Regions from separate parts of the Catenuloplanes niger genome, predicted to be linked through region 4. Evidence: riboswitches for the same ligand, from Rfam matches in the RefSeq annotation. Region 4 holds a riboswitch; each other region holds the start of a gene.
The links. A riboswitch is a leader RNA that binds a small molecule or an ion and turns the genes downstream of it on or off. The one in region 4 is predicted to bind cobalamin.
Positions count from the first base shown of each region.

Region 1 (3,082 bases), 1.7 Mb from region 4:
TGGTGGCTCGCCGGCAGGTCCGGGTCGTGGTAGATGGCGACCGGGTTCTCGCCGAACCCGCGCGGCGGCTGCACCATCACCACGACGTTGGTGCCGCGCAGCGCGGCCAGCACGATCTCGCCGTCCGGGTCCTGCGAGCGGTCGACGTAGAGCTCACCCGGCGCCGGACCCCAGTGCTGCTCGGTGACCTGACGCAGCTCCTCGGGCAGCGTGGCGAACCAGGCGCGGTACTCCGCGGCCGGGATCCGCACCGGGTTGCCCTCCAGCTGCTCCTCGGTCAGCCAGTTCGGGTCCTGGCCGCCGGCCGCGATCAGCGCGTGCATCAGCGCGTCGCCGTCCTGTGCCGCGACGCCGGGGAAGTCGCCCACGTCGTACCCGCGCTCGGTCATCGCCCGCAGCAGCCGCACGGCGGACGCGGGGGTGTCCAGGCCGACCGCGTTGCCGATCCGGGAGTGCTTGGTCGGGTACGCCGACAGCATCAGCACGATCCGCCGCTCGGCCGGCGGGACGTGCCGCAGCCGCGCGTGCCCGAACGCGATGCCCGCGACCCGCCGCGCCCGCTCCGGATCCGCCACGTAGACGGTCAGCCCGTCGGCGTCGGTCTCCTTGAACGAGAACGGCACCGTGATGATCCGCCCGTCGAACTCCGGCACCGCGACCTGGGTGGCCGCGTCCAGCGGCGACAGCCCGTCGTCGTTGCCGTCCCAGGTGGCCCGGTCGCTGGTCAGGCACAGCCCCTGCAGGATCGGCACGTCCAGCGCGGCCAGCGCGCCCACGTCCCAGGCGTCGTCCTCGCCGCCGGCCTGCGCGGCCGCCGGCACCACGCCGCCGGCACCACCCGCGGCCAGCACGGTCACGATCAGCGCGTCCGCCCGGCCCAGCGCCTCCAGCAGGTCGTCGCCGGGGTTGCGCAGCGACGCGCAGAAGATCGGCAGGGCCTCGCCGCCGGCCTCCTCGACCGCGTCCGCCAGCGCGTGCACGAACCCGGTGTTCCCGGCCATGTGGTGCGCCCGGTAGTACAGGATCGCGATCTTCGGCGCGTTCTCGTTCGCCGTCGCCGGGCGCTCCAGGCGCCCCCAGGCCGGGGCCGGCTGCGGCGCCGCGAACCCGTGCCCGGTCAGCAGGATCGTGTCGCTGAGGAAGTGGTGCAGCTCCGCCAGGTTCGCCGGGCCGCCGTGCGCCAGGTACATGTGCGCCTCGGCCGCCAGGTTCGGCGGGACCGTCGACCGCCGCATCAGCTCCGCGTCCGGCGCCTGCTCGCCACCCAGCACCACGACCGGGCGGGCCTGCGCCCGCAGCGCGTCCAGCCCGTCCTCCCACGCCCGGTAGCCGCCCAGGATCCGGACCACCACCAGCTCCGTGCCGTCGAGCAGACCGTCAAGATCTTCCACGGCGGTCCGGGCCGGGTTCGCCAGCCGGAAGTCCGCGCCACTGGCACGGGCACTGAGCAGGTCGGTGTCGGACGTCGACAGCAACAGGACGCGGGCCACCGCGGGCTCCTCCCTGGGGTCCGCGCCCCAGATCGTGACGGTTGTCGCGGCGACCGGAGTCTCCTGGCTCCCGGATCGATGCTCGCCCCAACCTTCCCGCCGAACGGTTCGGCAGTGGTCTCGCTGGGGTCCGCTCCCCGGTGACAGTGGCGGGACCGCGCCGGACTCACACCGGACTTCCTCCACCGTCGCCGCGCGCTTGTGCAGCCCTCCCACTCTCCCGACCCCGCCACCCACCCGTCAAGCCACCCTCAGTGATCTTGCTCGCCCTCGGCACCGGGCCGCGGAGCCGCGCGACGGTGGCCGCACCCGTCCCCATCGGGCACTCCGCGCCGAAGGCGTCGCGTCACCGAGCTCCCGACGTCAGGGTCTCGCGAGGCGGACGGGGCGACATCCGCCGGGCGGGGCGTTCACCCGGCGGGCGCCTGCCCGGCGTCGCGCGACGACACCGCGGCCCGCCGCGAGGGCCGCCAGGGCCGCGAGGGCCGCGAGGGCCGCGAGGGCCGCCAGGGCCGCCAGGGCCGCCAGGGCCGCGTGGTGATGCTGCCCTTGCCTCCGGTCGGCCTTCCGCGAATCAGGGTGCGTGCCGCCGCGGGAGCCGAGACGGCCGGATACCGAAATATCGGGTGTGAGACGCCCGATCGCGCCGTCCGGCGTGCGGAATTCGAGTGTGGGCGCTCGGCGCCCGGCATTTCCGCCTGTATCCCGCCGGTTCGCGCGCCTACGGCAGCGGTGTGGATCGGCGGCGTGCGGTGTATGCGGTTGTGACGCACGTCGGGCTGTGGCGGCCGAAGGTGAAACGGCCTCCGCGACAACCCGTAGTATCCGCCGCATGTCCCCGCTTCCCGCTTCCGATCACCGGACCGTGCCACCGGCGGCGCCGGCCGCGGTGCCCGGCGGCGTGGTGCGTACCGGCCCGGACGCCTGCCCGACCGCGCTGCAGGTCCACGCGGCCGCGGACGGTGGCCTGGCCAGGGTGCGGATCCCCGGCGGCGTGCTCACCGCGGACCAGGCCCGGGTGCTGGCGCGCGCCGCCCGCGACCTCGGCGACGGCCACCTCGACCAGACCTCACGCGGCAATCTCCAGCTCCGCGCGCTCCCGCCCGGCGCCGAGGCCGAGCTCGGCGTCCGGCTGGCCGACGCCGGCCTGCTGCCCTCCGCCACCCACGAGCGCGCCCGCAACATCGTCGCCTCGCCGCTCAGCGGCCTCGACGACGCCACCCTGATCGACGTGCGTCCGCTGATCGACGCGCTCGACGCCGCCCTCCTCGCCGCCCCCACGCTGGCCACGCTCTCCGGCCGCTTCCTCTTCGCCCTCGACGACGGCCGCGGCGACACCGCCGCCCTCGGTGCCGACCTCTGCCTCGCCGCCACCGGCACCACCGATCTCGCGCTGCTCCTCGACGGCCGCGACTACGGAATCCGCGTCCCCACCCACCACCCCGACACGCCGACCGCTGCCCACGCGGCTCCCGCGCACGCTGCCGCGGGTTCCACGCGTAGCGCAGCGGCCTCCGCGCACGCCGCGGCGGCTCCCGTGCACGCCGCGGCGGCTCCCGTGCACGCCGCGGCGGCTCCCGTGCACGGCGCGG
Region 1 is NZ_JAVDYC010000001.1:7,410,125-7,413,206, forward strand. It holds gene cobN (cobaltochelatase subunit CobN) at 1-1,490, opposite strand, end outside; cobalamin riboswitch at 1,547-1,673, opposite strand; gene J2S44_RS32380 (ferredoxin-like domain-containing protein) at 2,323-3,082, shown strand, end outside.
Region 1: linked by a shared signal. The riboswitch ahead of cobN (cobaltochelatase subunit CobN) and the one ahead of J2S44_RS40140 (FecCD family ABC transporter permease) in region 4 are both predicted to bind cobalamin.

Region 2 (3,082 bases), 2.6 Mb from region 4:
GATCCTGGCGATCACGGGCTCCGCCCGGAACCTGGCTGGCGCCCGGGGTCTGGCTGCCGCCCGGAACCTGGCTTCCCCCTGAATCTGGCTGCCGTCGGAGGAATGGCCGCGCGGAGATCGGCCGCTGCGTGGGGAACCCGAGGCCGCCGAGGGAAGTCGCGTGGAAACGTGCTGCCGCGTGGAAACCGGTGGCCGTCTGAGGAACGGCCGCTGCGCGGAGACCGGCCGCTGCCGAGGGAGCGTCGCGTGGAAACCTGCTGCCGCGTGGAAGCGGCTGCCGTCGGAGAACGACTGCTGCGCGGAGACCCGCCGCTGAGCGAAGACCGGCCGCTGCGTGGAAACCAGCTGCCGCGTGGAAACCCGAGGCCGCCGAGGAAGTCGCGTGGAAACCAGCTGCCGCGTGGAAACCCGAGGCCGCCGAGGAAGTCGCGTGGAAACCAGCTGCCGCGTGGAAACCGGTGGCCGTCGGAGGAACGGTCGCTGCGCGACGCCGGCGGCCGCCGAAGGGACGTCATGTGGAAACTTGCTGCCGCGTGGAAAGCGGCGGTCGTCGGAGGAACGGCTGCTTGCGCGGAGACATGCCGCCGCGTGGAAGCCTGCGGCCACCGAACAAACGCCGTCTGGGACCGGCTGCCGTCTGGGACCGGTTGCCGGCTGGGACCGGCTGCCGCCCGGAACCGGGCGGCAGCCGGTGGGTCATGCCGCGGTCGTGGCCTCCGCCGTGCGGGGCGCCGCCTTCGGGGGCCGTGGCGTGAGCAGCAGTCCCAGCGTGGCGCCCATCGTCGCCCACATCGCGGCCAGTTCGGCCAGTGACGCGACCCGGAAGTCCCAGATGAGCTGAGCCGGGACGTCCGCCGGGATATCGCCGCTGGCGGCCGGCCAGATCAGCATGATCGCCGCGTAGCCGGCCACGCCGGTGAGTACGCCGGCGGTCGCCGCGAGCGGTGTGGAGTGCCCGCGGGCCACGAGCACCTGCCGCACCAGCACGGCCAGCCAGGAGATCGCCGCCGCGGCCGCGATCAGCGACAGGTACTGCGCGGTGCGCGCGCCCACCGTGTCCGGGTTGCCGACCGCGGGTGGGTCGGCCGGGTATTTCAACGCCGGGACCAGCGCGAACGACACGAACCCGAGGAACGCCAGCAGCGTCGCCCGGCCGAAGTCGGTGCGCCCGGGCAGCCGGTGCCGCACCTGCGCGAACACCACGGCCAGCACCAGCGCGAGGCAGATCGCGACCGCGAGCGCGGCCACCATGCCGCCGACGACCTGCGTGGCCCGGCCGACGAGCTCCTCCGCCGCGGGCTCGCCCGCGGCGCGGGCCTCCTCCACGGCGAGCGCACGCTCGATGACCGGCTCGACGACGAAGAACGCGACCAGCGAGGCGGCGACGCCGGCCGCGACGCCCGCGAGGGCGCCGCGCCGGAGCACCCCGCCGAGGGTGACCGTGCCCATCAGTGACACGGGACGCCGAGCGCGTGCCGGCCGTCGTGGGTGAACTCGTGCAGGTACTCCGCGACCGCACCGGTCGTGACCAGCCCGTTCTCCTGGAGCAGCAGGTAGGACACGACGAGCGCGACGACGGCCAGCAGCCAGGCGAGCAGCGGCACCCGGATCGGAGCGACGGCCGGGTCGGCGGCCTGCGCGGGAACGTGGGACGGCATGATGAATGATCCTCTCGTCCATGCCTCGTGGCGATGTGATGCGTCGCCATGGCCGGTCTCCTGGCTCCCGGATCATCACGCCCGCCCCGGCCTTCCCAGAACCGTGAGGATCCGGTGGCGAGGGTGGAACGGGCACTACCCGGTCACAGTGGCGAGGACCGCGCCGGAATCACACCGGCTTCCCGAGCACCATGGCCCGGGCAGCGTACCGCCGCCCGAATTCCCCGGACAAGAGGCGATCATCGATGCGCGCCGGCCCCGGACATGAATCGAGGCGCCGGCCAGGTCGGCGGGACGACCTGGCCGGCGCCTCGATCACCGGGCCTGGACCTGCTCGCCCTCGATGGGGGAGCGGTGGAAGATCAGGTCGTAGATGCGGCGATGCGCGGTGATGCCGCGGCGCTCGAACTTCGTCATCGGGCGGTGGTCCGGCCGGGGCGCGAAGCGGTCGAACGCGTTGGTGAGGCCCGGCTCCGCGGTCAGCGTGTCGAGCATGGCCTCCGCGTACTCCGCCCAGTCGGTGGCGCAGTGCAGCGTGCCGCCCGGGCGCAGGCGCGAGCGGAGCAGGCCGACGTGTGCGGGCTGGATCAGCCGCCGCTTGTGGTGGCGCGCCTTCGGCCACGGGTCCGGGAAGAAGACGTGGATCGCGTCGAGCGAGGCGGGCGCGAGCTGGTGGCCGACCAGCGTGAGCGCGTCGCCGAGCGCGACCCGCACGTTCGTCAGGCCGCGGCGCTCGCTCATGCTCAGCAGGTTGCCGACGCCGGGCGTGTGCACCTCGACCGCCAGGTAGTCACGCTCCGGGTCGGCCGCGGCCATCGCCACGGTCGCCTCACCCATGCCGGACCCGATCTCCAGCACCGTGGGCGCCTCGCGGCCGAAGAGCGCGGCGAGGTCGAGCGGCAGCGCCGTGGCCGGGTCGAGCGGCACGTCGACGCCGTGGCTCTCCCACAGCCGCTCCATCGCGTCGTGGTGCTTCGGACTCATCCGCCCCCGGCGGGGATGGAACGTCCGCACCCGGGCGGGAGGCAGCGCGTTGATCTGATCGGCCAGCGCGTCCATCTCAGAGAGCTGCCTGAGGTGGAGCGCTTCTTCTAGATCAGTGTTCGTCTCGATACTCATCAGACCCAAGACAATACCCAGGGGGTACGACGGAAGCGCAGCTCCCGCCGTACCCCCTCTGGGGTTTGATGGTTGTTTGCGGGTGTTTATCCGAAAGTGCAGGTGGTGGTGGGGGTCGGGTTACTGTCCGTCCACGACCCGATGAATCCGACCGTGGTGGAGGCGCCGGGCGCGAGCGCGCCGTTCCAGGCCGCGTTGCTCACCGTGACGGCGGTACCCGATTGGGTGACATTCCCGCCCCACGCCTGCGACACGGTCTGACCGGCGCCGAACGCGAACCGCGCGGTCCACGACCGGCTGGCCGC
Region 2 is NZ_JAVDYC010000001.1:6,495,792-6,498,873, forward strand. It holds gene J2S44_RS28900 (CbtA family protein) at 697-1,449, opposite strand; gene J2S44_RS28905 (CbtB domain-containing protein) at 1,449-1,658, opposite strand; cobalamin riboswitch at 1,692-1,867, opposite strand; gene trmB (tRNA (guanosine(46)-N7)-methyltransferase TrmB) at 1,974-2,642, opposite strand; gene J2S44_RS28915 (cellulose binding domain-containing protein) at 2,864-3,082, opposite strand, start outside.
Region 2: linked by a shared signal. The riboswitch ahead of J2S44_RS28905 (CbtB domain-containing protein) and the one ahead of J2S44_RS40140 (FecCD family ABC transporter permease) in region 4 are both predicted to bind cobalamin.

Region 3 (3,082 bases), 360 kb from region 4:
ACCTGGCGTACGCGCTGGACGGCACCGCCCTCGAGGCGGTCAACGGCACGGCGCTCTACCAGGTGGCGCACGGACCGGCCGGGCTGCCGCTGTTCTGCCTGCCGGTGACGCTGGCGTGCGCGGTCCTGGTGCGCCGGGCCGCACCGGTCGTCGCCGCGCACCTGCCCGCGCGACCGGTGTGGCTGGCGGCCCGCGACTACGGGGTGCTCGGTGCGAGCCGGCCGGCGTTCCTGGTCACCGTCCTGTCGGCGCTGGCCGGTGCCGCGTCCCACCAGGGGTGGGACGCGGTCACCGACCACGCGCCGATCGCCGACCTGGCGTCGACAGTCGGTGGCGCGATCGCCGCGCTGCTGCTCGCGGTCCACATCGGGCGCCGCCGGCTGCTGCACGCCTGGCACGGTGATCCACCGGCCGTCACCACCCGGCCGGGCCTGTTCTGGGGGTCGCCGCGCTGATCGCCGTGGCCGGCGCGGCGCTCGTCTCCCGGTTGCCGGGCGCGTTCCTCGTGCACACCACGGGTGCCCGGCTGAATCGGCGTGTTCGCGCTCTCCCTCCTGGGCGCGGCCGCGCTGCACGCGGCTCTGACCCGGGTGCGACGCACGCGGCACCGATCCGGCGCGCCCTTCCGCCCCGCCCCGCCGCAGCTGACCGCACACCCGGCACCGATCCGACCACGCACCAGCCGACCACGCCCCGACTGACAGCGCCCTCCGGCACCGAGCCGGCGGCCAACCCCGGCCGACACACCGCTGCCGACACCCCGGCCAGCACACCCCGGCCGACACACCGCGGCCGGCACCGAGCGGCGGGGCGAGCGGAGCAGGACCCGCGCGGGGACGGGCTCAGCCCGCCCCCGTGCTGCCGAGGCAGAGCCGGAAGGACCCGGGCGAACGGCGACCGGGGCGGGCCGGGCAACCGGCCTCGCCGGCTATCGCGGGGCGGGCTCGCTGTGGGTACCCCACCGGTCGTCGTGCCGGGCGAGGCGCAGGGGGCGGCGGTGGCGCCAGCCGTGGCGTTCGAGGTCGGGTGTGTCCTCGAGGTGGGTGACCGGGCCGACGCACAGCCAGGCGATCGGCCGGATGGTGGCCGGGATGCCGAGCAGGTCGCGGACGAACTCCTCGCGGTAGAACGACACCCAGCCGACGCCGAGCCGTTCCGCGGTCGCGGCCAGCCACAGGTTCTGCACGGCGAGGCAGGCGGAGTAGAGCCCGGCGTCCGCGATCGCGTGCCGTCCGAGCACGGCCGGGCCGCCCCGGTCCGGGTCGTAGGTGACCACGATCGACAGCGTCGACTCCAGCACGCCGTCGATCTTGATGCGGGCGAACCGGGCCGCCGCGTCCGCGTCCAGCGTGGCCGCGAACACCTCGCGCTCCCGGCGTACGTGGTCGTGGAACCCCTCCCGGGTCGCGCGGCCGCGGACGATCACGAAGTCCCACGGCTGGGACAGTCCCACGCTCGGTGCCGCGTGTGCGGCGCCGAGCACCCGGTCGAGCACGGCGTCCGGTACCGGTTCACCGGTGAACTGGCCGCGGACGTCCCGGCGACGGTGGATGATCTCGTACAGGTCATGGTTCACGGCAGGCTCCCGCTGCGGTCCGGCCCCGGGCATGCCGGGGTCATCAGGCGCGAGGCCGGTCTTCGGACTCCCGGATCGTCACCTCACCGCCCGCCTTCCCAGCCGGTCAGGGCCAGTGGCCGCGCGTACGCGCATGGGCGGCAGCTCCCCGGTCACCGCGGCGGGCCCGTGCCGGATTCACACCGGCTTCCCGATTCTCCCCGCCGTCGCCGGCCGGGCACCTCGCAACAAAGTTCGTGCCATCCGGCACCCTACCCGCCCGCGAGGACCAGATCACAAGCCCATCCGGCGGTACGTACGCGCGTGCGCCCTCCCCGGCCGGCGAAAGCACGCGAGCACTCAGATGACCACCCGCGCACCACGACCAGGGTGATCATTGACCGATGCGAAAGTGAGGTCGTCCGGCCCTCGCGACGACCTTTTCGCATCGGTCGATGATCGCCGCGGCACGCCGCCCAGCGGTGAGCGCGGGCGGGCCGGTGTGGGCCCGGGTGGTGACGTGATCTCGGGGGTGTGGCGGGCGGGTGACGCGGGTGGACATTAGGGTCGAGGCAAGACGTCCTCATGCGCGAAACCCGAGGAGACCGCCGTGTCTGTTCACCCCCGTGCCGGCCAGCCCGCGGAGCCGGGCGACCTGATCGATGTGGCGGAGTTGCTCGCCGCCTATCGCGACCGGCATCCGGATGTGAACGTGCCCGCGCAGCAGGTGGCGTTCGGGACGTCCGGCCATCGTGGGTCGTCGCTGAATTCCGCGTTCAACGAGGACCACATCGTGGCGATCAGCCAGGCGATCTGTGAGTACCGGGAGGAGCAGGGCGTCGACGGCCCGCTGTTCATCGGGCGGGACACGCACGCGCTGTCCGAGCCGGCCACGACAAGCGCGGTCGAGGTGTTCGCGGCGAACGGCGTGACCGTGCTGCTGGACAGCCGGGACGGGTTCACGCCGACGCCGGCGCTGTCGCATGCGATCCTGACCGCGAACCGCGGCCGGCGCACCGGGCTCGCGGACGGTGTGGTCGTCACGCCGTCGCACAACCCGCCGGCGGACGGCGGGTTCAAGTACAACCCGCCGAACGGCGGCCCGGCCGACACGGACGCCACGAAGTGGATCCAGGACCGGGCGAACGCGCTGATCGCGGACGGGCTGACCGGGGTGCGCCGGATGCCGTACGCGCGGGCGGTCAACGCGGACACCACCGGCCGGTACGACTATCTGGCCTCCTACGTGGACGACCTGCCGTCCGTGCTCGACCTGGACGCGGTGCGCGACGCGGGCGTGCGGATCGGCGCGGACCCGCTCGGCGGCGCCAGCGTGGCGTACTGGGGGGAGATCGCGGACCGGCACCGTCTGGACCTGACCGTGGTCAACCCGGAGACGGACCCGGCCTGGCCGTTCATGACGCTGGACTGGGACGGCAAGATCCGGATGGACTGTTCCTCGCCGTACGCGATGGCGTCGCTGATCGGCAAGCGCGACGCGTACCAGATCGCCACCGGCAACGACGC
Region 3 is NZ_JAVDYC010000001.1:9,501,429-9,504,510, forward strand. It holds gene J2S44_RS41845 (DUF4184 family protein) at 1-455, shown strand, start outside; gene bluB (5,6-dimethylbenzimidazole synthase) at 929-1,576, opposite strand; cobalamin riboswitch at 1,613-1,816, opposite strand; gene pgm (phosphoglucomutase (alpha-D-glucose-1,6-bisphosphate-dependent)) at 2,166-3,082, shown strand, end outside.
Region 3: linked by a shared signal. The riboswitch ahead of bluB (5,6-dimethylbenzimidazole synthase) and the one ahead of J2S44_RS40140 (FecCD family ABC transporter permease) in region 4 are both predicted to bind cobalamin.

Region 4 (3,082 bases):
GAACCCGTAGCCGTACCCGGCGAACATCATCTCCGGGTCGGCGGCCAGGACGTTCTCCAGCGTGGGGTACTGGTCACCGACCACGGTCAGCTCGTTCACCCGCGCGTCGGGATAGGCCAGGGTGAGCACGTCCCGGTCGCGGTCCAGCCCGGTGACCGCGATCAGCTGGTCACGCGCACCGGCGGCCAGCGCGATCGAGATGATGCCGCCGTCGTAGGCGTAGAGCCGGTTCACCGGACCGTCCACGCTCACGTCCTGCCCGCAGTTCTGCACGGTGATCGCACCACCGCCGGTACCACCGGCACCGGCGGCGCCGGCGGAGGAGCCGGAGCCGCACGCGGACAGGCTCAGCACGAGGGCGGCGCCGGCCGCGATCGCGGTGCGGGTGCGGCCGGACGAAACGGGACTCATATCGGTGAGGCGTCCTCTCGAGGGTGGATGAGCAGGTGCAGCTGTGCACGCGCGGGATGCGGCACCTGCACGGAGCCGACACCGAAGTGCGACTCCACGTGCGCGGCGCTGAGCACCTCGCCGGGCGGGCCGACGGCGACGACGCTCGCGGGTTCCGCCGTCCGGTCCGCGCCGGCCGGCCAGCCGACGACGGCCAGCCGGTCGAAGAAACGCAGCGCCAGGTCGAGGTCGTGCACCGTGGCCACCAGCGTCCGGGCCCGGGCGGCGAGAACGCCCAGCAGGTCGAGCTGCCAGGCGACGTCGAGGTGGTTGGTCGGCTCGTCGAGCAGCATCACCGGGCACTGCTGCACCAGGCCCCGGGCCAGTACGGCCCGGCGCCGTTCGCCACCGGACAGTTGGTCGCAGGCGGAGTCGATCCGGTCGGCCAGCCCGACCGCGTCGAGCGCGGCCCGCACGAGCTCGTGCTCGGCGCGGCCACCGCGCGCCCACGGCCGGGTCTGCGGGACTCGGCCGAGCGCGACCATCTCGCCGACCCGCAGCTCCGCGGTCATCACGTCCTCCTGCGGCACGAAGGCCAGCCGGCGGGCGCGTTCCCGGGCCGGCAACCGGCGCAGGTCGACGAGCCGGTCCGGTCCGTCGGCGATCAGCGCGGTTCCGGCGCTGGGGGTCAGCACGCCGGCCAGCACCCGCAGCAGCGTCGTCTTGCCGGCGCCGTTCACGCCGATGATCCCCAGCCGCGTACCGTCCGGGACCTCGAGGTCGACGTCGCGCAGCACGGTGCGGCCGCCCAGGCGGGCGGCGACGCCGGCCAGGCGCAGCGCGGTCACCGGTCGCCACCGAACCGGTACTGGGAGCGGCCCATCAGGAGCAGGAACAGCGGGGCGCCGAGCACACCGGTCACCACGCCCAGCGGGATCTCCTGCGGCCGCACCGCCACCCGGGCGAGCACGTCCACCCACACCAGGAACACCGCGCCCGTCACCGCCGCGACCGGGAGGACGACGCGGTGCCGGGCGCCGACGACCAGCCGGGCCGCGTGCGGCACGATCAGCCCGACGAATCCGACGCCTCCGCTCACCGCCACCAGCACGCCGACCAGCACGGACAGGCCGACGAACAGCGTCGTGCGCAGGCCGGCCACGCCGACCCCGAGTGCCGCAGCGGTCTCCGGCCCGGCGGCGAGCGCGTCCAGCCAGCGGTGGATCGCCAGCATCCCGGCCGCGAGCACGACGACGAGCAGCGCGGGGATCCACAACTTCTCCCAGGTGGCGCCGCCGACGCTGCCCAGCATCCAGAACATCACCGAGTTCGCCGCACGCGCGTCGTCGCTGAGGAAGACCAGCAGCGACGCGATCGCCGACAACCCGGAGGAGAGCACCACGCCGGACAGCACCAGCCGCAACGGGGTCAGGCCACCCTGCGCCGTGGCGATCAGCCAGATCAGCACCGCGGAACCGACCGCGCCCAGCAGCGCGCCGGCCGAGACGGCGTAGATGCCGAAGCCGGCGAGCGCGCCGGTGGTGATGGCGGCCGTCGCGCCGACCGAGGCGCCGGAGCTGATGCCGAGCAGGTACGGGTCGGCCAGCGAGTTGCGGACCAGGGTCTGCATCCCGGCACCGGCGACGGCCAGGCCCGCGCCCACGACCACCGCCATGAGCGCCCGGGGCAGCCGCAGTTCCCAGACGATGACGTCCCAGCGGCCGGGGGCGGCACCGGTGAGCCGGTCGGTGACGGCCGCGACCACGTCGGCCGGCGGGATGCGTTCGGAGCCGAAACCGAGCGAGCCGATCACGCTGAGCACCGTAGCGACGACCAGCACGATCATGAGCGGCCAGAACGGCAGCCGGCGGGGTGGTCTCAGGTCCACAGCGAGGGGGCCTCTCGGGTCTGGAGACCCTGATCGCGAGAGTCCAATCGACAGCGGTGAGCCGACAGGTCTTCGGACTCGGGGTCAGCCGGCGGCACGGCCTTCCCAGGAAGAAGCTCCCCAGTGGCGTTGTCGTGCCGCCGTCGCCCTTACCGCTGCGCGCCAGTCCCGGATTCGCACCGGAGTTCCCTGGCATCCGTCGGGATGCGGTCGACTCGCGCCGGACACTAGCACACGCGGTCCGCCGGCCGGTTCCGGCGACCGGCGGACCGCGACGCCCGTCACCCGCGACGGCTGTTCAGCCGCGACGGCTGTTCACCCGCGACGGCTGTTCAGCCGCGACGGCTGTTCACCCGCGACGGCTGTTCAGCCGCGACGGCTGTTCAGCCGCGACGCACGTCGCCGGGACTGTGTCACCGGGGTGTCGTCAGCCCGTACTTGGCGCGGAACTTCTCCACCCGGCCCGCGGTGTCGAGCAGGCGCTGGCGGCCGGTCCAGAACGGGTGGCTGGCGGCGGAGATCTCGACGTCGAGCACCGGGTAGGTGTTGCCGTCCTCCCATTCGACGGTGCGGTCGCTGGTGGCGGTCGACCGGGTGAGGAAGGAGAAGCCGGCGCTGCGGTCGCGGTAGACGACGTAGTGGTAGGACGGGTGGATTCCGGACTTCATGCGGTGGTTCCTTTCGTGGGTACGCCTACGTGAGCGAGGCGGGGGTGAGCGCCGGCAGCGGGAAGCAGCCGGCGAACGGGTCGTCCCAGCCGCGCCAGCCGTCCGCGCCCTCGGCCAGTTCCGGGTCGGTGAGCAG
Region 4 is NZ_JAVDYC010000001.1:9,145,026-9,148,107, forward strand. It holds gene J2S44_RS40130 (ABC transporter substrate-binding protein) at 1-411, opposite strand, end outside; gene J2S44_RS40135 (ABC transporter ATP-binding protein) at 408-1,238, opposite strand; gene J2S44_RS40140 (FecCD family ABC transporter permease) at 1,235-2,236, opposite strand; cobalamin riboswitch at 2,325-2,508, opposite strand; gene J2S44_RS40145 (type B 50S ribosomal protein L31) at 2,692-2,946, opposite strand; gene J2S44_RS40150 (GTP-binding protein) at 2,972-3,082, opposite strand, start outside.